Rhodopseudomonas palustris: one gene and its partner. The protein of the gene in region 1 interacts with the protein of each later gene in a pairwise test. Links are inferred from orthologs where the notes say so. Each region holds a gene or a part of one and is shown on either strand. Other genes may lie near its edges.

Evidence for each region.
Region 2: the proteins of FLL57_RS10840 (region 1) and dnaA interact in binary tests that used the Escherichia coli proteins (3 or more experiments, as listed by UniProt). The link is inferred for Rhodopseudomonas palustris from one-to-one orthologs.

What each region holds. Positions count from the first base shown.
Region 1 is NZ_CP041387.1:2,375,901-2,386,297, forward strand. The notes cover bases 3,098-6,039. They hold FLL57_RS10840 (replicative DNA helicase), read left to right. Parts: upstream 3,098-3,791; coding sequence 3,792-5,288; downstream 5,289-6,039. Other genes in these bases: FLL57_RS10830 (SAM-dependent methyltransferase), read left to right, coding at 3,098-3,166; FLL57_RS10835 (hypothetical protein), read right to left, coding at 3,189-3,410; alr (alanine racemase), read left to right, coding at 5,356-6,039. Also shown: FLL57_RS10825 (hypothetical protein), read right to left, coding at 685-1,479; more of FLL57_RS10830, read left to right, coding at 1,913-3,097; more of alr, read left to right, coding at 6,040-6,603; FLL57_RS10850 (hypothetical protein), read right to left, coding at 6,738-6,992; FLL57_RS10855 (NifB/NifX family molybdenum-iron cluster-binding protein), read right to left, coding at 7,099-7,491; DNA repair protein RadA, read left to right, coding at 7,642-9,099; FLL57_RS10865 (CvpA family protein), read left to right, coding at 9,313-9,948; purF (amidophosphoribosyltransferase), read left to right, coding at 9,972-10,397. UniProt on the Escherichia coli protein: The main replicative DNA helicase, it participates in initiation and elongation during chromosome replication. Travels ahead of the DNA replisome, separating dsDNA into templates for DNA synthesis.
Region 2 is NZ_CP041387.1:4,937,379-4,947,827, forward strand. Bases 2,690-5,683 are described here. They hold dnaA (chromosomal replication initiator protein DnaA), read right to left. Parts: upstream 4,899-5,683; coding sequence 3,480-4,898; downstream 2,690-3,479. Other genes in these bases: dnaN (DNA polymerase III subunit beta), read right to left, coding at 2,690-3,235; FLL57_RS23430 (hypothetical protein), read left to right, coding at 5,195-5,362. Also shown: gyrB (DNA topoisomerase (ATP-hydrolyzing) subunit B), read right to left, coding at 1-573; DNA replication/repair protein RecF, read right to left, coding at 790-1,929; more of dnaN, read right to left, coding at 2,117-2,689; rpsT (30S ribosomal protein S20), read right to left, coding at 6,151-6,417; FLL57_RS22780 (hypothetical protein), read left to right, coding at 6,776-7,093; peptide-methionine (S)-S-oxide reductase MsrA, read left to right, coding at 7,262-7,918; FLL57_RS22790 (polysaccharide biosynthesis/export family protein), read left to right, coding at 8,087-8,737; FLL57_RS22800 (hypothetical protein), read right to left, coding at 9,558-9,926; FLL57_RS22805 (HD domain-containing protein), read left to right, coding at 10,143-10,449. UniProt on the Escherichia coli protein: Plays an essential in the initiation and regulation of chromosomal replication. Binds in an ATP-dependent fashion to the origin of replication (oriC) to initiate formation of the DNA replication initiation complex once per cell cycle.

The DNA of each region.
Region 1 (10,397 bases):
AGGGGTTTCTTGCCGTGGGCCGCGCGATCCGCCTCGATCGCGGCGTCCAGATCATCCCAGTAATCGGCCCGCGATTTGGCGACCACTGCGGTGTCGTAGCGGTTCTTGTTGGCGTTGGCCTTCAGATGCGTGGAATCGGTGTAGAGCACCGTGCCATCGACCAGCCCCTTGGCGATCGCCTGGGTCACGATCGCGTCGAAGATGTCCTGCGCGACCGCAGTGTCGTTGTAGCGGCGCCGCCGGTTCTGGCTGAGCGTCGAGGCGTCGAACACCGGATCGGTCAGCTTCAACCCCAGAAACCACCGATAGGCGACGTTGACCTCGATCTCGCGCACCAGCTGCCGCTCGGAGCGGATGCCGAACAGGTAGCCGATGAACAGCGCCTTGAACATCAGCGTCGGATCGAGCGGCGGCCGGCCGTTGTCTGGGCAATACAGCCCGGCGACCCGATCGTGGATGAACGAAAAATCGATCACCGCGTCGATCTTGCGAAGCAGGTGATCCTTCGGAACCAGACCGTCGAGACTGACCATCTCGATCGAAGTCTGTTGCGGTGAGGGTTTGCGAAGCATCACCCATGGAATCAAAACTCCCCGCCAATGGCGAGGAGTTTGTCAGCAGTCTGAGCCCGGCCTGATCGCATCAGGCCGGGCTTTTTCTATCTTCGACCAGGAAGCGAGCGGACTATTTCGCGGCCGGCGCCTCGGTCGAGCCGGTCGACGGCGCCGACTCGGTGGACGGCTGCGGCTGCGCCGGCACAGTCTCGGACGACTTCTCGGCCGGCGGCCCCGCCGGCGAAGGAGCCGGAGCCGGCTTCGGTTCCGGGGCGGACACGGGCGCCGCCGACTCAGGTGGCTTGTTCCCCGAAGGCTCGGAGGTTTGAGGCTTCGGCGTTTCGGGTTCGGCCGCCTTCGGTGCCGGGGTTACTGCGGGTACCGGATCGGAGCGCACCGGGGTCTCGGCAGCCGGCGCAGCGGCTGGCTTGGTCGCACCGGGCTTGGGCGCAGACCCCGCCTCCTCCTTGCCCGGTTCCTTACCCGGCTCTTTGCCCGGCTCGGACGCAGGGGTGTCCGGCTTTGCGGCAGCGGGCTCGGCCGGCTTCTCGCGGGTACGCTTGGCCTTGCCGCGCTTCTTCTCGGTCTTGGCCTCGGGCGCAGGCGCCGCTGCGGGTTCGGCTTCTGCAGCCGGCGCAGCGGCCGGCTCCTCTGTTTCGACCGGCGGCGCGGGGCGGCGTTTGGTGTTCCGGCTACGCTGGCTCTTTCCTTCTTCGGCTTGCTGGGGAGGAGCGACCTCTTCGGGCCTGGCGGCTTCCTCGGCCCCCCGGCGTTGCCGGCGCGCCCTCGACTCCGGACGGGCGTCCTGCCTGCCACGCGCATCGGTGCCGCCATTGGCGACCAGATAGCCGGCCAGCATGGCGGCCATGTCGCTGCTGGTGGTGTAGTGCTGCCTGAGGAACGACGCTGCGGCGTTCGGCGGCACCGTCCGAAGCAGCCCGCGCGGGCTCTTGTGACAGACGGCGCAGGTGCTCGAGAAGATTTGCGCCGAGCTCTTGCCCGCTTCCAAATTCTGGGCTCGGGCGGGCTGTGCGACGGCAACCCCGAGCACGAGCAATACCGCTACCGAACTGAGCGATCGGCTTACCATTTAGCCCTCCGATGCAAAAAATCACCGCAGCCGCGGCGGTGACCTTTTAGCGAATTGTGAGATGATTGGAAGCGCAGAGATGGAACATCACGGTGCATGAAATGAGGCAGCAGCTCAGCCTCACGCTCATGTCACTAATGATACCTGCGATGCTTGACTATACTTCGATCGCGGTGCTTGCGGCGACGCGACAGGAACAAGCCGCAAGGCCAGTGTTGTAGCAGTCGAGGCGCTGCTCAGGGTCGGCGCCCGAGAGCGAGGCCTGCCGATGGACGGATTGTTTCGTCTGCTGCTGAGCCGCTTCATTCAACGCGGCACCATCGTCTTCACCACCGCGAGCGGCACCACATTTACTTGCGGAGACGGCACCGGAGAGCCGGTGCACGCACGGCTGACGAGCGCCGCGGCACAACGTCGCCTGCTGCGCGATCCGGAGCTCGCCCTGGGCGAGATCTACATGGACGGCGGCCTCGTGATGCAGCACGGCACGATCGCCGACCTGCTCGCTGTGGCAATGGATCAGCCTGACTGGACACCGGACTGGGCGAGATTTCACGGGCTGGTCCGCTACTGGGCCAGGACGCTGCACCAGTTCAACCCGCGCGGCCGATCGCGCGACAATGTCGCACGTCACTACGATCTCGACGGCCGGCTGTACGCGCTGTTTCTGGACTCCGACAGGCAATACAGTTGCGGCTATTTCGAAACGCCCGACGCCAGCCTCGATGACGCTCAACTCGCCAAGAAGCGGCATATCGCCGCCAAGCTGCTCGCCGCCCCGCGGCAGCGGGTACTCGACATCGGTTCGGGCTGGGGCGGCTTGGCACTGTATCTGGCGGAGACTTGCGGCGCAGACGTTACCGGCGTGACGCTGTCGCAGGAGCAGCTCCAGGTCTCCAACGCCCGCGCGGCCGAGCGCAGCCTTGCCGGTCGGGCCCGCTTCATGTTGCAGGACTATCGCGACGTCCCCGGCGGCCCGTTCGACCGCATCGTCTCCGTAGGCATGTTCGAGCACGTCGGCGTCGCACATTACGACGCCTTCTTCCGACGCTGTGCCGAATTGCTCGAGCACGACGGCGTGATGCTGCTGCATTCGATCGGCCGCTCCGAAGGGCCCGGCTTCACCAATCCGTGGATCGCCAAGTACATCTTCCCCGGCGGCTATCTGCCCGCGCTGTCGGAGGTGCTGCCGGCGATCGAGCGCGCCGGATTGTTGGTCTGCGACATCGAGATCCTGCGGCTGCATTACGCCGAAACGCTGAGGGCGTGGCGCGAGCGCTTCCTGGCCCGTCGCGAGGAAGCGGAGCGGCTGTACGACGCCCGTTTCGTCAGGATGTGGGAGTTCTATCTGGCGGCTGCGGAAATGTCGTTTCGCAAACAGAACACCATGGTGTTCCAGATCCAGCTCACGCGGCGCCAGGGCGTGGTGCCGATCACGCGAGACTATATCGCTGCGGAAGAGCGGCGGCTGGCGTCGATCGAAAACGAGCGTCCACCGCGGCTGCAACTCGCCGGCGAGTAAGAGCGCCGGCCGGCATCATGCGCTAGCTGCAGTTCACCAGTCGGCGGCAACCTTCCCGATCCGCTTCTTGCGGCAGCGGCCGTGCCAGATGGGCCTGCGCAGCGCACACCAACGCGCTGTCGGACAACCTGTGCTCGGCCTCTTCGGCCGATGCGCGCTCGAAGGAGTCGATCAGCAAGTTCAGCCAATCGCGATCGGAGTGGTGGTGGCAATACTGCTGTGCCATCTGCGCTGTGTCCATCATCCGAGGTGATCCGCGAGCGGCTGCGGAGTCCTCGACGCTCTTGCCCTGTGTCGCGTCACCTTGTTGGAGCTTCCCACAATGTGGGCGCCTCGATGATCGCGTCTTCCGCTATCCTCGCCGAAAATTCTTACGAATCCCCGACCGGAGCGGTTCGATCTGTCTCGACCGTTCATTTTGAACTGTCGCCGGACAACGGCAGAAGGTTCAAGCCTTCCGCCGCCGCGGCCGGAACGCGTCAAGCACGGGGTACGGCCGCTCCAGCGGTCATCCACACTCTTGTCGCGCTGGTGCATAACGCGCGAATGCGGCTTTCGCTCCCGCCGAAATCGGCGCTTTAGTCGCGCCCCGCATCCGACAAATTCGACCCGATATTCGAGAGCTATGGCCGCAACCGATTCGAACGTTCTGAAGCTTGCGCCGGAACCCGGCGTGCCGGCATACCGGACCGCGCCCCACAACATCGAGGCCGAGCAGGCCCTGCTGGGCGCGATCCTGGTCAACAACGATGCGTTCTATCGGGTGTCGGACTTTCTCGAGCCGAAACATTTCTTCGAGCCGATCCATCAGACCATCTTCGAAACCGCGGCCAGCATCATCCGAGCCGGCAAGATCGCGACCCCGGTCACGCTGAAGACGTTCCTGGCGGCCGATCTCGATCTCGGCGGCCTCACGGTCGCGCAGTATCTGGCGCGGCTTGCCGCCGAAGCCACCACCATCATCAACGCCCAGGACTATGGGCGGACGATCTACGAGTTGTCGCTGCGCCGTGATCTGATCGGCATCGGCACCGACATGGTCAACGTCGCCTACGACGCTCCGGTCGACTTCGCCCCGCGCAATCAGATCGAGGACGCCGAGCGCCGGCTGTATGAGCTGGCGGAATCCGGCCGCTACGACGGCGGTTTCCAGAAATTCTCCCAGGCGCTGACCACCGCCGTAGACATGGCGGCGAAGGCGTTCCAGCGCGACGGCAAGCTGTCCGGCATCTCCAGCGGACTGCGCGACCTCGACACCCGGATGGGCGGCTTGCAGCACTCCGACTTGATCGTGCTCGCAGGGCGCCCCGGTATGGGCAAGACCGCGCTGGCCACCAACATCGCCTACAATGTCGCCAAGGCCTATCGCGGCGAGGTGCAGCCGGACGGCTCGACCAAGACCGTCAACGGCGGCATCGTCGGCTTCTTCAGTTGCGAAATGTCGGCCGAACAGCTCGCGACCCGTATTCTCGCCGAGCAGGCCGAGATCGCCTCGAGCAAGATCCGCCGCGGCGGCATCTCGGAAGCCGACTTCGACAAGATCCGCGACGTTTCGATCGAGTTGCAGTCGCTGCCGCTGTTCGTCGACGAAACCGGCGGCCTGTCGATCGCGCAGCTCACCGCCCGCGCCCGCCGCCTGAAGCGGCAGAAGGGCCTCGACATGCTGGTGGTCGACTACATCCAGCTCTTGCAGGGCTCGAGCAAGAAGGGCGACAACCGCGTCCAGGAAGTCACCGAGATCACCACCAGCCTCAAGGCGCTGGCGAAGGAATTGAACATCCCGGTCATCGCGCTGTCGCAGCTTTCGCGTCAGGTCGAATCCCGCGACGACAAGCGACCGCAGCTCGCGGACCTGCGTGAATCAGGTTCGATCGAGCAGGACGCCGACGTGGTGATGTTCGTGTACCGCGAAGAATACTATCTGCAGAACAAGGAGCCGCGGCCGGGCACTCCCGAACATGAGAAGTGGGCGACCGACATGGAGCTGGTCCACGGCAAGGCCGAAGTGATCATCGCCAAGCAGCGTCATGGTCCGACCGGCACCGTCGATCTGCAGTTCGAAGGTCAGTTCACCCGCTTCAGCGATCTCACCGACGACAGCCACCTGCCGGAACGTATTTGACGCCGGAGCGGACCTGAGCCGCGCCGGCTGCCGTTGAACGGGCCGCAGGCAAAGCATAAGGTGCGCCATGCACATCCTCCCCGATCCGAACGCTACCGTTGCCGAGTTGTTGACACCGGAGGCGGGAAAAGCCGCCGAGTTCGCCGCGGCCACCGCGGCCGCTTCCGGCATTCTCACCATCGATCTCGACGCGCTGGTTGCGAACTGGCGCAAGCTCGAAAAGACCGCGGTGCCGTCGGAATGCGCCGGCGTGGTCAAGGGCGACGCTTATGGCTGCGGCGCCGGCCCGGTGGTCAAGGCTCTGCTCGGCGCGGGCTGCAAGACGTTCTTCGTGGCGACGCTCGGCGAAGCCCGCGCAGTGCGCGAGGTCGCACCGGAGGCGACACTCTACGTCCTCGACGGGTTCTTTCCGTATTCCGGCGACGAATTCGCCAGGCTGAACTGCCAACCGGTGATCGGCGATCTGTACGAACTGGCCGAATGGGACGTGTTCTGCCGCCGCACCGGCTGGCGCGGCGGCGCGGCCCTGCACATCGACACCGGGATGAGCCGGCTCGGCCTGACGATCACCGAGGCGCAAGGCATCGTGCCGCGGATCGTCGCCGGCGACCACGGCATCACGCTGGTGATGAGTCACCTCGCCTGCGCCGATCTCGTCAATCATCCGCTGAACGCCAGGCAGGTGACCGCATTTCGCGAAATCGCCGGTCAGTTCACCGGCGTATCGGCGTCACTGTCGGCGTCTTCGGGGATCTTCCTCGGCCCGCAATTCGCGTTCGATCTGGTGCGCCCCGGCGCGGCGCTGTACGGCATCAATCCCACGCCGGAAGCCGACAATCCGATGCAGCCGGTGGTCGACCTGAAGGCGCGGATCGTGCAGGTCCGCAGCGTCGAGCGCGGCGACACCGTCGGCTACGGCGCGACCTGGAGCGCACGGCGCCCGAGCAAAATCGCGGTGCTGTCGGCCGGTTATGCGGACGGTTATTTCCGGGCCGCCGGCTCCAGCGACGGCACCCGCGGCGCCGAGGTGATCATCGCCGGCGAACGCTGCCCGATCGCCGGCCGCATCTCGATGGACCTGCTCGCGGTCGACGTCACCGACCTGCCCGCCAACGCCGCCCGGCGCGGCATGATGGCGACCCTGATCGGCGACGGCATCACCGTCGACGAACTCGGCCATCACTTCGGCACGATCGGCTACGAAGTGCTGACCAGTCTCGGACCGCGCTACACCCGGATCTACAAGGGCGGCGACGCCAAGCCGGAGAACAAGCCTGCCGAGGGTGACGGCCTGCCCACCGCCTCGGCCGGCTGAGTCCCAAGCACGAACTCTCAGCGGCATTGCGAGGAGCGCAGCGACCAAGCGATCCCGAGCGCAGTCCACCGCGTCGGTTGGGTGCTTCGCTGCGCTCGCGATGACGAAGCCTGTCACCGGATCGGCCAGCCGGCTCAATCCTCGTGGACCAAAAACAGAAATCCGGTGATCGCCGCCATGAAGGCGAACGAACCGGACACACCGACCACGAAGACGATCCGCACCAGGGTCGGCGCTTCGCTGGTGGCGATCACGCCCGACAGGCCGAAGTAATTGTTGTACAGCACGATGCCCGCGAACAGCGCCCCGAACGCTGCGCCCATCGCGAAATGGCCGGCGACCTGCCGCCACTTCCGCCGCTCGTAGTCCCGATGTCTGTCGTCTCGCATAGCGGATTGAACGTAGCCGAGCGGCGGCCGTTCCGGAAGCGTCCCCGGGGGCGGATCATTGCGGCGGTGGTGATGCTCCCTCCGCCGGCGCCGCGCGCCCCGAAGCTCAGTGACGCGCGAACAGATCGCGCAATCGGCACAGCGTGGTGGTGATGTCGAAACTCTGATCGGGCAGATCTTCGCCCTTGATGATCAGATCGATCGCGGTCGCCGGGTCGGTCTCGCCGGTCAGCAGCACGTCGGCGCCGCGCTTCTTCATGTGGCGGACGTAGCCGTCGCCAGCGCTCCCGGCCACGATCAGTTCGACTCCGTCGAGCGGATGCGGGCCGTCGTCCTTGAAGTAATGGGGAAGCTGCTCCTTCACCAATTCGATCCGAGCCGGTGCCGGCAACGGCTCGCCGGCGCTGTGTCCGGCCAGATCATAGACCAGCCAGCGCGGCGCCTGCCCGGCGTGGCCGCTGATGGTGAGCCAATCCTTGGTTGGAATGGCGATTTTCATGTCCTCACTTCCCCAAATACGCCCCGGGCGGGCGCCCGGAGTCCACCGCATTCTCGAACAAACTTCGGTGTCTGTCTGCTGGACCGTTGACGAACAGAACAAAATGTGAACATCAAGAATGTATCTGTCCCCGGTCCACCCGAGCACGCGATGGCCAAAGCCACCTCCTCCTTCGTCTGTCAGAACTGCGGCGCGGCGTTCAATCGCTGGCAGGGCAAATGCGAGGCGTGCGGCGAGTGGAATACGCTGGTCGAAGAGGCCGGCGACAACGCGGTGCCGGTGTCGATCCGCGCCAAGCGCCGCGGCCGGACGTTCAAGCTGGAGTCGCTGGCCGGCAAGAGCAACGACGCGCCGCGGCTGCCGTCGGGCATGGCCGAACTCGACCGCGTCACCGGCGGCGGCTTCGTGCGCGGCTCGGTGCTGCTGGTCGGCGGCGATCCCGGCATCGGCAAATCGACGCTGCTGACCCAGGCCACCAGCCTGATGGCCAAGGCCGGACATCGCACCGTGTACATCTCCGGCGAAGAAGCGATCGCGCAGGTCCGGCTGCGCGCCGAACGGCTGGGCCTCGCCTCCGCACCTGTCGAACTCGCCGCCGAGACCTCGGTCGAAGACATCATCGCGACGCTGTCCGAAGGCGCGACGCCGAAGCTGATCGTGATCGATTCAATTCAGACGATGTGGACCGACACGGTGGAGTCGGCGCCGGGTACGGTGACCCAGGTCCGCGCCTCGGCGCAGGCGCTGATCCGCTTCGCCAAGAAGACCGGCGCGGCGATCATCCTGGTCGGCCACGTCACCAAGGACGGCCAGATCGCCGGCCCCCGCGTGGTCGAGCACATGGTCGACGCGGTGCTGTCGTTCGAGGGCGAAGGATCGCAGCAGTTCCGGATCCTGCGCTCGGTGAAGAACCGGTTCGGTCCCACCGACGAGATCGGCGTGTTCGAAATGACCGGGCTGGGCCTGCGCGAGGTCAGCAATCCCTCCGAGCTGTTTCTGTCGGAGCGCGATCTCGGCTCGCCGGGCACCGCGGTGTTTGCCGGGATCGAAGGCACCCGCCCGGTGCTGGTGGAATTACAGGCTCTGGTGGCCCCTTCGACGCTCGGCACCCCGCGGCGCGCGGTGGTCGGATGGGATTCGGCGCGGCTGTCGATGGTGCTGGCGGTGCTGGAGGCGCATTGCGGCGTCAAGCTGAGCGGCTACGACGTCTATTTCAACGTCGCCGGCGGCCTGCGCATCAACGAGCCCGCCGCCGACCTCGCCGCCGCCGCCGCACTGGTTTCGTCCCTGGCCAACGCGCCGCTGCCGCCGGACGCGGTGTATTTCGGCGAGATCTCGCTGTCGGGCGCGGTTCGCCCGGTGGCGCAGACCCCGGCCCGGCTGAAGGAAGCCGCCAAGCTCGGCTTCGCCCGTGCGGTGCTGCCGGAACAGACCCGCGGCGAAGCTCCGGCCGATGCCGGGCTGGCGCTGCAATCGGTCGGCGGGCTGTCCAGCCTGGTCGCGGACATCGCCGCGCGCGGCACGCGGCGGAGCCACGACGATGGTACGCCGCGGACCAAAGCTGCCTCAAATGCAACACCGGCGCGATTCCGGCGCCAGGAGGGTTGAAGCGGCGTGACGTTTCGGGGGCGCGCCGCTATACAACGCCCGCGCAAGCTGAACGTATCCGGCCACCAAGCTTTAACCCAGCGGAACATTGCTGTGGCGAGGCGGACCGGGGTGGTTTTCTCGCCTTGCGCCGCGTGCCATACCACCGTCACCTGTGCCGACCCCGTGCACGCCGATTCGCCGTTGTGCTGACCGAGCGGACCTGACCTGCCGATGCCGATTACCATCCTCGATCTCGTCGTTCTCGCGGTGATGTTGGTGTCCGGCCTGCTCGCGATGGTGCGCGGCTTCATGCGCGAAGTGCTGTCGATCGCGGCCTGGGGCGCGGCCGCGCTGGTGACGCTGTACGCGTTCCAGAAGCTGATGCCGATGGCCCGGACCTATTTCTCGTCCGAGACGGTCGCGGCCATCGTGGTGATCGCCGGCGTTTTCCTCGGCACGCTGATCATCGTGTCGATCATCACGGTGCGGATCTCGGACATGATCCTGGATTCGCGCATTGGCGCGCTCGATCGCACCCTCGGTTTTATGTTCGGTCTGGCCCGCGGCCTGCTGATCGTGGTGGTGGCGTATCTGTTCTTCAACTGGCTGGTGCCGGACAAGCAGCGCCCCGAATGGGTCACCAACGCCAAGTCGCGCACCGTCCTGCAAGGAACCGGTGACTGGCTGATGACGCTCTTGCCGGACGACCCTGAAAATACCATCTTGAAGCGGTTCAAGAAGAACAAGCCGGACGAAGACCAGCAGCAGACCGAGGATTCGGCTGCGCCCGGTGCCAATGACGGCTACAGCAAACCCGCCCGTGACGGCCTGAAAAACCTGATAGAGGGCAAACCGGCCACGCGCTGAGCGTGTCCCACAAGAGAGGCGCGATGGACGCGATGCCCAGCTCTTCCGACGACGCCGCAACGCCCGCTTCGGACGCTCGCGACCAGCACATCCTCGACGATACCGTTTTCGATACCGATGGTGACACGCTGCGCGAAGAGTGCGGCGTGTTCGGCATTTTCGGCCACCCCGAGGCCGCAGCGATCACCGCGCTCGGGCTGCACGCCCTGCAGCACCGCGGCCAGGAAGCTGCCGGCATCGTCTCGTTCGACAACGGCCGGTTTCATTCCGAGCGCCGGCTCGGCCTGGTCGGCGACACCTTCTCCCGCGCCGACGTGATCGCGCGGCTGCCCGGCAACTCGGCGATCGGCCACGTCCGCTATTCGACCACCGGCGAGACCATCCTGCGCAACGTCCAGCCGCTGTTCGCCGAGCTCAATGCCGGCGGCTTCGCGGTGGGCCACAACGGC
Region 2 (10,449 bases), 2.6 Mb from region 1 along the record:
GGTCTCGGACGAGGCGTAGAATGTCACCTCGGTGCCGCGCCGTCCGCCCGCGTCGCCCACCACGCTGAGCGGCGCCACTGCGTCGCCATGGGCGAATTCGATGTAGTGCTCCTTGCCGTCCCGCCAGACGCGCAGGATCAGCTTGCTCGACAGCGCGTTGACCACCGAGACGCCGACGCCGTGCAGACCACCCGACACCTTGTAGGAGTTCTGGTCGAATTTTCCGCCGGCGTGGAGCTGGGTCATGATGACCTCGGCCGCCGAGATGCCTTCGCCCTTGTGGATGTCGACCGGGATGCCGCGGCCGTCGTCGCGCACCGTCACCGAGCCGTCGGCGTTGAGGATCACTTCGACCGCGCTGGCGTGCCCCGCCAGCGCTTCGTCGATGGCGTTATCGACGACTTCGTACACCATGTGGTGCAGGCCGCTGCCGTCGTCGGTGTCGCCGATATACATGCCCGGCCGTTTGCGGACGGCATCGAGACCCTTCAGCACCCGGATCGATTCCGCGCCATATTCGGCCGGCGCAGGATGCACGGATTCGGCAGAGGGCTGCCGGGCAGGTTCAGTCATGCAGGGACCTTCAGAATTGCGATCGAATCGGCGTGCGCCATTCGCAGCGAAGCGCTCTTTTGTGCCATGAAAGCAGGGGCGTCACCAGCGCAAAGTCGTGGTGTTCAAGCTGTTGAATAGATAGAGATTTTGGCCGCGCTCGCAAGGCTCGCGAGGGCAGGTTCGGCGGCTGCAGTGAAGATCGGCGATGCGGTCGATTCTGCCCTGCCCGGCGGCCTATCCGCGAGCGCTGATTCGGCCGTTGTCGACGTCGAAAATTGCTGCCGCCGGACCGATCTCCGCGAACGCCAAAGGGTCGGCCCCGGTCATCCAGACCTGCGCGCCGAGCCGGCTCAGTTCGCCGAACAGAGCGGCGCGGCGGCCGGGGTCGAGATGCGCCACCACCTCGTCGAGCAGCAGCAGCGGCGTGATCGAGGTGGTCTCGGCGACGAGCTGGGCGTGTGCCAGCACCAGCCCGATCAGGAGTGCCTTCTGTTCGCCGGTCGAAGCCTCGCGCGCCGGCATCGCCTTCGGCGCGTAGATCACCTCGAGGTCGGTCAGGTGCGGGCCGTCGAGCGTTCGGCCGGCGGCGGCGTCGCGGCTGCGGTTGTCGCGCAGCACGGCGCGGTAGCGGTCCTCGACGACGGTTGCCGGTTCTGACGCCAGCGCACTCTCCATCCAGCCGTCCAGTATGATCCTGGCGGACGGGAACGCCGAGGTGGCGCCGCGGGCATCGATCATGGCGGCCAGCTTGGTCGCGGTCTGCCCGCGCTGTGCCGCGACTGCGATCGCCAATTCCGCGGTTTCGCGCTCGATCGCGTCGAGCCAATGTGAATCCGCGTTGCGGATGTCTTCCAGCAGGCGATTGCGCGACCGCAGGCTGCGATCGAGGGCGGAGACGCGGGCCGAATGTCCGCTGTCGATCGCCAGCACCAGGCGATCGAAGAAGCGCCTGCGTTCCGACGCGGCGCCCATGAACAGTCCGTCCATCGACGGCGTCAGCCACACCATCCGCAGATGATCGCCGAACGCCGCCGCCGAGCCGACCGGTTCGCGGTCAATCCGGCATCGCCGGGTCGTGGCGACATCGCCGCGCGGCGGCTCGATCCCGGTGCCGAGCGTCGCCAGCCCGAGCGCGCCTTCGACCTCGGCCGACACCGCCCAGGAGCCGTCGCCTTCGTGACCGGCGATGTCCTCCAGCCTGGCGCGGCGCAGACCGCGGCCCGGCGCCAGCAACGAGACCGCCTCGAGGCAATTGGTCTTGCCGGCCCCGTTCGGCCCGACCAGCACCACTTGGTCGGCGGTCGTGGTCAGCGACGCGGAGCGATAGTTCCGAAAATGCGTCAGCGTCAGGCGTGTGATGCGGGCGGCGATCATGCAATAGCTTGCTTTGGGGGAGTTGCAAGGGACTGCAACTGGCACTGCAGTCACCCTCCGCGAAAGCGGAGGGTCCAGCATCCCAGAGCGTTCGCTGGTACCCAAGACGCTCTGGAATGACGCTCTGGAATACTGGGTCGCCCGGTCAAGCCGGGCGATGACGATGGTGCTATTGAGGCGCCTCGACTTACACCCGCATCGGCATCAGGACGTACAGGGCGCTCTTGGAATCGCGATCCTGGATCAGGGTCGGCGAGCCAGGGTCGGCGAGCCTCAGCACCGCGACCTCGCCCTCGATCTGCGCGGCGATGTCGAGCAGATAACGTGAATTGAAGCCGATATCGAGCGGGTCGGAGGCGTATTCGACCTCGAGTTCTTCGGTCGCGCTGCCGGAATCCGGATTGGTCACCGACAGCACCAGCTTGCCGGCGGACAGCGCCAGTTTCACCGCGCGGCCGCGTTCGGAAGAGATCGTCGAGACGCGGTCGACCGCGGCCTCGAAGTCCTTCTTGTCGACCAGGAGTTCCTTGTCGTTGTTCTGCGGAATCACCCGGCCGTAGTCCGGAAACGTGCCGTCGATCAGCTTGGAGGTCAGCACGACATTTCCGAGCGTGAAGCGGATCTTGCCGGTCGACAACTCGATCCCGATCTCGGCCTCGGTGTCCTCGATCAGCCGCTGCACCTCGCCCACGGTCTTGCGCGGCACGATCACGCCGGGCATGCCGTCGGCACCGCTCGGCAACGTCAGGTCGAGCTGCGCCAGACGGTGTCCGTCGGTGGCGACCGCGCGCAAACTCGCGGCGCCGGAGCTGCCGGCCGTGTGCAGATAGATGCCGTTGAGATAGTAACGGGTCTCTTCTGTCGAGATCGCAAATTGGGTGCGATCGATCAGCCGTTTGACGTCGGACGCCGGTAGCCGGAAGGCGTGGCTCATCTCGCCGGCTGCGAGATCCGGGAAATCGCTCTCCGGCAGGGTCTGCAACGTGAACCGCGAACGGCCGGCGCGGATCGCCAGCACCGAACGGTCACCGTCGCTCTCCAGCACGATCTGCGAACCGTCCGGTAGCTTGCGGACGATGTCGTAGAACATGTGGGCCGGTACAGTGGTCGAACCGGCGGTCGCGGTTTCGGCCGGCAGCGTTTCCGTCACCTCGAGGTCGAGGTCGGTCGCCTTGAGCGCGAGCTGGGCGTTTTCGGCGCGCACCAGCACGTTGCCGAGGATCGGGATAGTGTTGCGGCGCTCGACCACGCGATGCACGTGGCTCAGCGACTTCAACAGTTGCGCGCGTTCGACCGTGACCTTCATTGCAAAACCCGCCTGCTCCGCGCCCGCATCGTGTGATGAAGCTGCCGGATATGATGGAGGAGGCCCGGCAGCCGGATGCGGCGCCAAGGCCATTGGCACCCGCTGAGGTCACCCGGACCCGCGGGGGGTCCGCAGGGTGGCGTGGTTGTGCGGCTCGCGCAAGAGCGCGCAGCCGCCGCCGGCCCAAATTTCCCCGGGATTCAGGCTGGCCATGATGCCCATTGTGGCGGCGGCGGCCAGGCGCCTATTCCTGAAGCTGGCGCTTCAGGGATTCGACTTCGTCGGACAGCGTATTGTCCTTCGACACCAGTCCTTCGATCTTGCGGACCGCGTGCAGCACCGTGGTGTGGTCGCGTCCGCCGAAGCGGCGGCCGATCTCCGGCAGCGAGCGCAGCGTCAGTGTTTTGGCCAGATACATCGCGACCTGGCGCGGTCGCACCACATTGGCGGTCCGACGCGACGACAACAGGTCGGAGCGGCTGACGTTGTACTGCCGGGCGACGATGCGCTGGATGTCCTCGATCTTGATCCGCTTCGGCTCGGAGGGGCGGATCAGGTCGCGGACTTCATGCTCGGCCATTTCCAGCGTGACCGGCTGATTGTTCAGCTTGGAATGCGCCAGCAGGCGATTGATCGCGCCTTCGAGATCGCGACCGTTATGGGTGATGGTGCGTGCGAGATACTCGAGCACCGGCTGCGGCACGTCGAAGCTGACGTGATGGGCGCGGGCCGCGACCACGCGCGAGCGCAGGATGCCGAGGCGCAGATCCTCGCCGAGCGGCGCCATTTCGACCACGAGGCCGCCGGCGAGCCGCGAGCGCACCCGCTCGTCGAGACTTTCGAGATCGGACGGCGGCCGGTCGGCCGCCACCACCACCTGGCGACCGGCGTCGATCAGCGCGTTCAGGGTGTGGCAGAATTCGGCCTGGGTAGTCTTGCCCTGGAGGAATTGCAGATCGTCGATCACCAGCACGTCGATGCCGCGCAGCGCTTCCTTGAAGGCCAGCGAGGTTTGCGTCTTCAGCGCGGCGACGAAGCCGTACATGAACTTCTCGGCGGTGAGATACAGCACCTTGCGCTCGCTGCCGGCATTGCCCGCCCAGGTCACCGCCTGCAGCAGGTGAGTTTTGCCGAGACCGACGCCGGAATGGATGTAGAGAGGGTTGAACATCACCGGGTCGCCGCGGCGGCCTTCGGCCACCTGCTTGGCGGCGGCGTGCGCCAGCGTATTGGAGCGGCCGACCACGAAGCTGGCAAACGTCAGCCGCGGGTCGAGCGGCGAGCCGCCGAGTGCGTCGTGATTGGCCGATACCGGGGTCGCGCCGTTGCTGCGCTCGGCCGCGGACTTCTGCTCGTCGCGGCGGCTCTCCACCTGCGCCGGTGCTTCCTTGGCCGGCGCAGAACAGCGCGCCGGGGAGCGTACGGTGACGTCGATGCGATTGACGTCCGGCAGCTCGGCCTGCCAGCAGGACAAGACCTTGTCGGAGTAGTGCGTCTGAATCCAGCTCTTCAGGAAGCGGGTCGGCACCGACAGATGTACGCTTTCGTCTTGAACGCTCTCGAGGTCCATCCGCGCGAACCAGCTCGAATACACGTCCTCTCCGACGCTCGAGCGCAACCGGCCTTTCACGCGCGACCAGCGATCCTGTTCCATGTTCGACATTTCAGTAGCTTTTCAATTCCAGAGTGAAGGGCCATCGCAGCGGCGAAGCCATGACGGCTCACGCCGTCGCTGCGACCAGCGAGACGAGATCGGCCAAAGCTCCGCCGGTTCGGCTGAAGCAGCCGACGTCAGATCAGGGCCGAAGAGAGATGGAAAAAGGTCAGCTCAGCGGAGGACTCGACGGATAAACCGGAGTGTGAGCGCAGCAGCGACTGATCAAAAACGAATGTGCCGCGAAGGCGGAAGACTCAACCGGAAGATCGGCAGGTTCGAATGATACGTCGACCAAGGTGCTCATGAAACCTCCCCCTCTCGCCGCGCTCGCGCGCGGCCAGACATCGCCAAAAAAGATCCGCGTCGATGCTCTCACCATGACGATCGCTGCCGTCGATACGCTGCTAACGAAAAATGCCGATGCCGTCATTCGCCTGAAGATCGTTCGTTGCGCGAACGCCTCCACATGAATTCAGACACGGCTTCGCCGGCCCCATATTGCTATGAGTTGCGGTTCGACCGTCATTTGGAAAAGCCACCAACATGCATACCGCCGCCGATTTGCATGTCCGCCCTTGGTTCTCAGATCGCGCTGATCAGAAGAGCCGTGGGCGTCGCGGGTGGACTATGAAAACCACGACGGCTGCCCGGCTGCAATGGATATGATTCCGAGGGGAGGGTGAAGATTTCGCCTCAGCCGACACCGGAGCGCGCAACTAATCGTTTCCGGCGCGGCAAGATTTTGAATCTGTGCATAGATTCGAAGTGTGCTGCGAGCGTGACATTTTGGTCGCGCGCCCAAAAGAACTTCATGAATCCTTTACCTTTGACGGCCGGGTGCCGGCGTTTTCCAAACGCTCGTCCGCGCTTTGCCGATAAGTGGTTCGCTCGCCGCAGATTTTCGTGAGCGCTTGGACAGGGTAACCCTCGTCACAAACGACCGCGTAGTTGCACGGGGAAGCGAGTTCCGAAAGTCAAGCGAGTCGCACAAGGACATCAGTTCCTGCTGGGCCGCAGCGATTTCTGCAGACGGGCGTCAAGCTGGATTGACGGTTGCCGGTGGGTTGTTCCGGAACGGGGCAGGTGGCGCGGAAGGCGCGCGTGAGCGGGCGCGAGTTGCGGGTGCGTGCGTACAGTAATCGAGTGGGTAACTACACGACCGGCGGCGGCTGAGCACGAAGGTGCTTGCGCGGAGGCGCCGAAAAAGAAAATGCCCGGCAGAGCCGGGCATCGAAACCATCCAAGATGATGGTGAGAATTACTTCGCCAGCTTGGCGATGCTGTGCGACAGACGCGACACCTTTCGGCTCGCGGCGTTCCGGTGAATGATGTTGCGCTGTGCGGCGCGCATCAGTTCCGGCTCGGCGCGGGCCATCGCCTTCAGCGCCGCCTCGCGGTCGCCATTGGCGATCGCCTCTTCGACGGTCCGGACAGACCCGCGCATCTGAGTCCGACGCGACTTGTTCACCGCGGTGCGCCGGGCGATCTTGCGGGTCGCTTTCTTGGCGGAAGACGTATTAGCCATGATCTCTCAAATCCTGCAGCGGCCTCTGCTCGAGCGGCCGGGGCTGATTGGCGAAGCCGCTCGATCGCGACGCGCCGTGTGTTCCGGATGTTGCTGAATATGCTCCCGGAGCCGACACGGCCGCAATCCGCGGCGCCGCCCAAAGAACAGCAGCGGCAGGATCGCCCCCACCGCCATTTCCGGGGTTATACTGGCAGTGCTTTCCAGCGTCAACGGGGGCGAGCCGCCAGCGTCCGCGCCGGTTCCGGCAAATCGTCTGCCCCCTCCCCAAGGTCAAGTCGCTGGCGAGGTTGAATTCTGCCGCCCTGCCCGGTAAGCCCGGCCCGGGGCGCCGGCAAAACCTATCGGGGTGGTTGAGATGATCCGCGGCTTCTTTCGGCTGATCGGTCTGCTGTTCCTGACGGGTGGGTTCATCTTCCTGGTCTATGACGGCGCGCGATCGGTCGCCGACAACTCCGTGCAGTGGACCAAGCTCGGGGATTTCTGGAACGACATTCATCAGGCCAGCCAGCAGTCGTTCCGTGACTGGCTGGAGCAGACCGCGCCCTGGCTCTGGACCCACCTGGCCAAATTCGTGCTGGCGCAGCCGACCTTCGCGGTGCTGGGCGTGATCGGCCTGGCCCTTATGCTGCTGTTCCGTCCGCGCAAGCCGCTGATCGGCTACGCCCGAGATTGACGACGAGGCGGCGTAACAATCTCGCCGTCGCTGCGAAGGCACCTATATCCTTAAATTGAGTTGAGAGCCGATTGCATCAGCGCCGCGCCGGTGCTCGGCTGTCGCCATCATGCGTGCGCGGACCGAGCGCGGTACCTGCCGCCATCGACCGAGCCGGGGAGGTCTTCGATGTTCTTCATGCGCAAATCGACCGCGATGCCGAGTGCCGCCGAGGCGTTGCCGGGTCGGCCGACGCCGATCCCGACGGCGTCGACGCATTTCGTCAGCGGGCACCGGCTGCAGCCGCCCTTTCCGGGCGGGCTGGAGCAGGCGGTGTTCGGGCTCGGATGTTTCTGGGGTGCCGAACGCAAGTTCTGGCAGCTCGGTGACGGCGTCTATACCACCGCGGTCGGCTATGCTGGCGGCTTCACGCCCAATCCGACCTACGAGGAGGTCTGCTCGGGCCGCACCGGGCATACCGAAGCGGTGCTGGTGGTGTTCGATCCGGCCCGGATCGCCTACGACGCGCTGCTGAGAACCTTCTGGGAAAGCCACGATCCGACCCAGGGGATGCGTCAGGGCAACGACGTCGGCTCGCAATATCGCTCCGCGATTTACACTTTTGGCGACGACCAGAAGCGGGCGGCGGCGGCCTCGTGCGCCGCCTATGCCGAGGCACTGGCGGCGAAGGGCTACGGCCCGATCACCACCGAGATCGCGCCGTCGGGCCCGTTCTACTACGCCGATGACTACCATCAGCAATATCTCGCCAAGAATCCCGGCGGCTATTGCGGTCTCGGCGGTACCGGCGTGGCGTGCCCGGTCGGGGTCGGCGTCACGGCCTGATCGGGCCGCCGTTCTGATCGAGATGGTCGTTTGCCGCTCGCCGGGTTGCGGGCGGCGGACCAACGCCGCAGCGTCTCGCGGCAGTACAGGGATGGGCCTCCCGCCCACACCGTTTGTTAACCCTAACAGGGCATAAACGAAGCTGTCTCGTGGCGAGGGATAGCTCCAGTGCGTGTCGTAGGTGCGTTTCAAGTATCGATCATCATCGTGGCGACCGCGCTCGCGCTCGGCGGCTGTATGCGGCGGCCGGGTCCGGTCGCCGTGATGCAGACACCGAACACCCTCGATTCGATGGCCTATGGTGGGCGCGTTCCGCCGATGGCGGCTGCCTATGCGGCGCCGGTGCGGAGTGGTCCGGAGCCGGCCTACCGGCTCGATGCCGGCGACCGGCTGCGGGTGGTTGTGTTCGGCCAGGAAGGACTCACCAATACCTATTCGATCGATGCCGCAGGATCGATCACCATGCCGCTGATCGGCGCGGTGCCGGCGCGCGGTCGCACGCCGGCCGGTCTCGCCGCCGAGATCACCGCGCGGTTGCGCCGCGGTTTCATCCGCGAACCGTCAGTCGCAGTCGAGGTCGAATCGTATCGGCCGTTCTTCATCCTCGGCGAGGTCACCGCGCCGGGGCAGTATCCTTATGTGCCGCATATGAGCGTCGAAAGCGCGGTCGCGATCGCCGGCGGGTTCACCCCGCGGGCGCAGCGCGACCGGGTGACCGTGACGCATCCGGAAGGTGGCGGCATGGTACGCGAGGTGGTGCCGCTGGGCACGCCGCTGAGCCCCGGCGATACCGTGTACGTCGGTGAACGCTGGTTCTAACGCCAGCCCGCCCCTCCAAAAACCAAGCTGGAGTTCCGGTTCTGATCCGATCAGAACCGGAATTGGTCTCAGTCGAGGCTGTGACCTCGTTTCACTTCAAGTGTGTGGCCAGGAAATCGAGGCTGCGCTGCCAGGCGCGGTCGGCGCTGGGCTTGTCGTAGCTCGCACGCTCGTCGCAGCCGAAGCCGTGCTGGGCACCGGTATAGACCAGCACCTCGACCTCGGGGCGCTTGGCCTTGATGGTCTCGACATCGTCGAGAGGAATTCCGGAATCCAGTTCGCCGAAATGCAATTGCGTCGGCACGGCCGGTTTGTCGTCGGCGAAGCGGGCGACGGCGCCGCCGTAATAGCCGATCGCGGCTTTGAGGCCGTGCAGCTTGGTTGCCGCCGCATAGGCGACGCTACCGCCCAGACAGAAGCCGGACGATCCCGACCGGGCCGACGCCCTGCACGGCATCGATCGCCGCCTGAGTGTCGCGCAGCATCGCCGGCCAGTCCGGATCGGCGACGAATTTGCGTGCCACCGCGATCTCCTCGAGGGAGTAACCACTTTGGAAGTTGCGCTCGGTGCGATCGAAGATCGACGGCGCGACCGCTACGTAACCTTGCGCCGCGAAGCGGTCGCAGACGTTGCGGATGTGACGATTGACCCCGAAGATCTCCTGGATCACCACGATTGCGGCGTTCGGCACTCCTGCCGGGTCGGCGCGATAGCCGCCGAATTCGAAACCGTCACCGGCCTTCAGCGTGATGTCGTGTCCCACGGGGATTCCTTTACGCTGCGAGAGGGAGGTAGTTGGGCAGCCGTTGGTCGGTACGGCTATCGCCACATCCAGTTGCGACCCCAGTCGCCCTTCCAGCCGGCGAGCCGGCCGTGACGGAACTGCAGGTACAGCCGGTCGCGACGGTCGAACAGGCCGCTGCCGCCCTGGTGGCGGATCACCAGATAGATCTCGTCGCCGGGTGGGCCGCCGACGTAGTTCAGCGGCATCCCGAGTGCCGCAGCGGCGGCGGTGGCGTCCATGCCGAATGTGAGCGGCGTGGTGTTGGAGAGTGTGGCGACGAACGGCGATGCGACGATCGCGGCGGGCTGCTGTGCGAAGGTTGGTGCGGCGGATAGCAGCAGCGCTCCCGCGATGGCGGCGAGGATGCGTGGACGTGGGATGATCGTTGGTGCGGTCGCTGTCATATCGTCCCCATCAAATTCGATCATCATGCGCTCGCTGCGGACCTTATGGGCGAAACCGGTGGCGAGTGCGAGCGGAGCGTAATCACGATTTCCGTATTTTATCAAATTGGGCCGGTCGCGGTCACCGCTCGTTAACAACACCCATTAATCTCAGGGAACCAGTTTTTCGTTAGTGTAAGGAGATTGTCCGCTCGAAGCATCGATCCGGTGACCTGTATGAATGCGTTAGCCCGACAACCCGCGTCCAATCCCGCCCCGCGCCGGCGTCTGCTGCTGGCGTCTGATCGCCGCGATCGCAGCGTCGATATCGCTGGGATTCTGGCGAGCGTCGCGGAAGTCGAGACCGTGCCGACGGCGCACCTGCCGGATGCACCGGCGCGCGATCTCTCCGGTATCGTGGTCGATATCAATCTGCGGTCGGCCGACAGCGTGCAACTGGTCCGGCGCAAGCTGCTCGGCGGCGCGTATCAGCCGATGCCGCGGCTGTTCGTGCTCGCCGACGAACTGCATCACGGCTCGATGC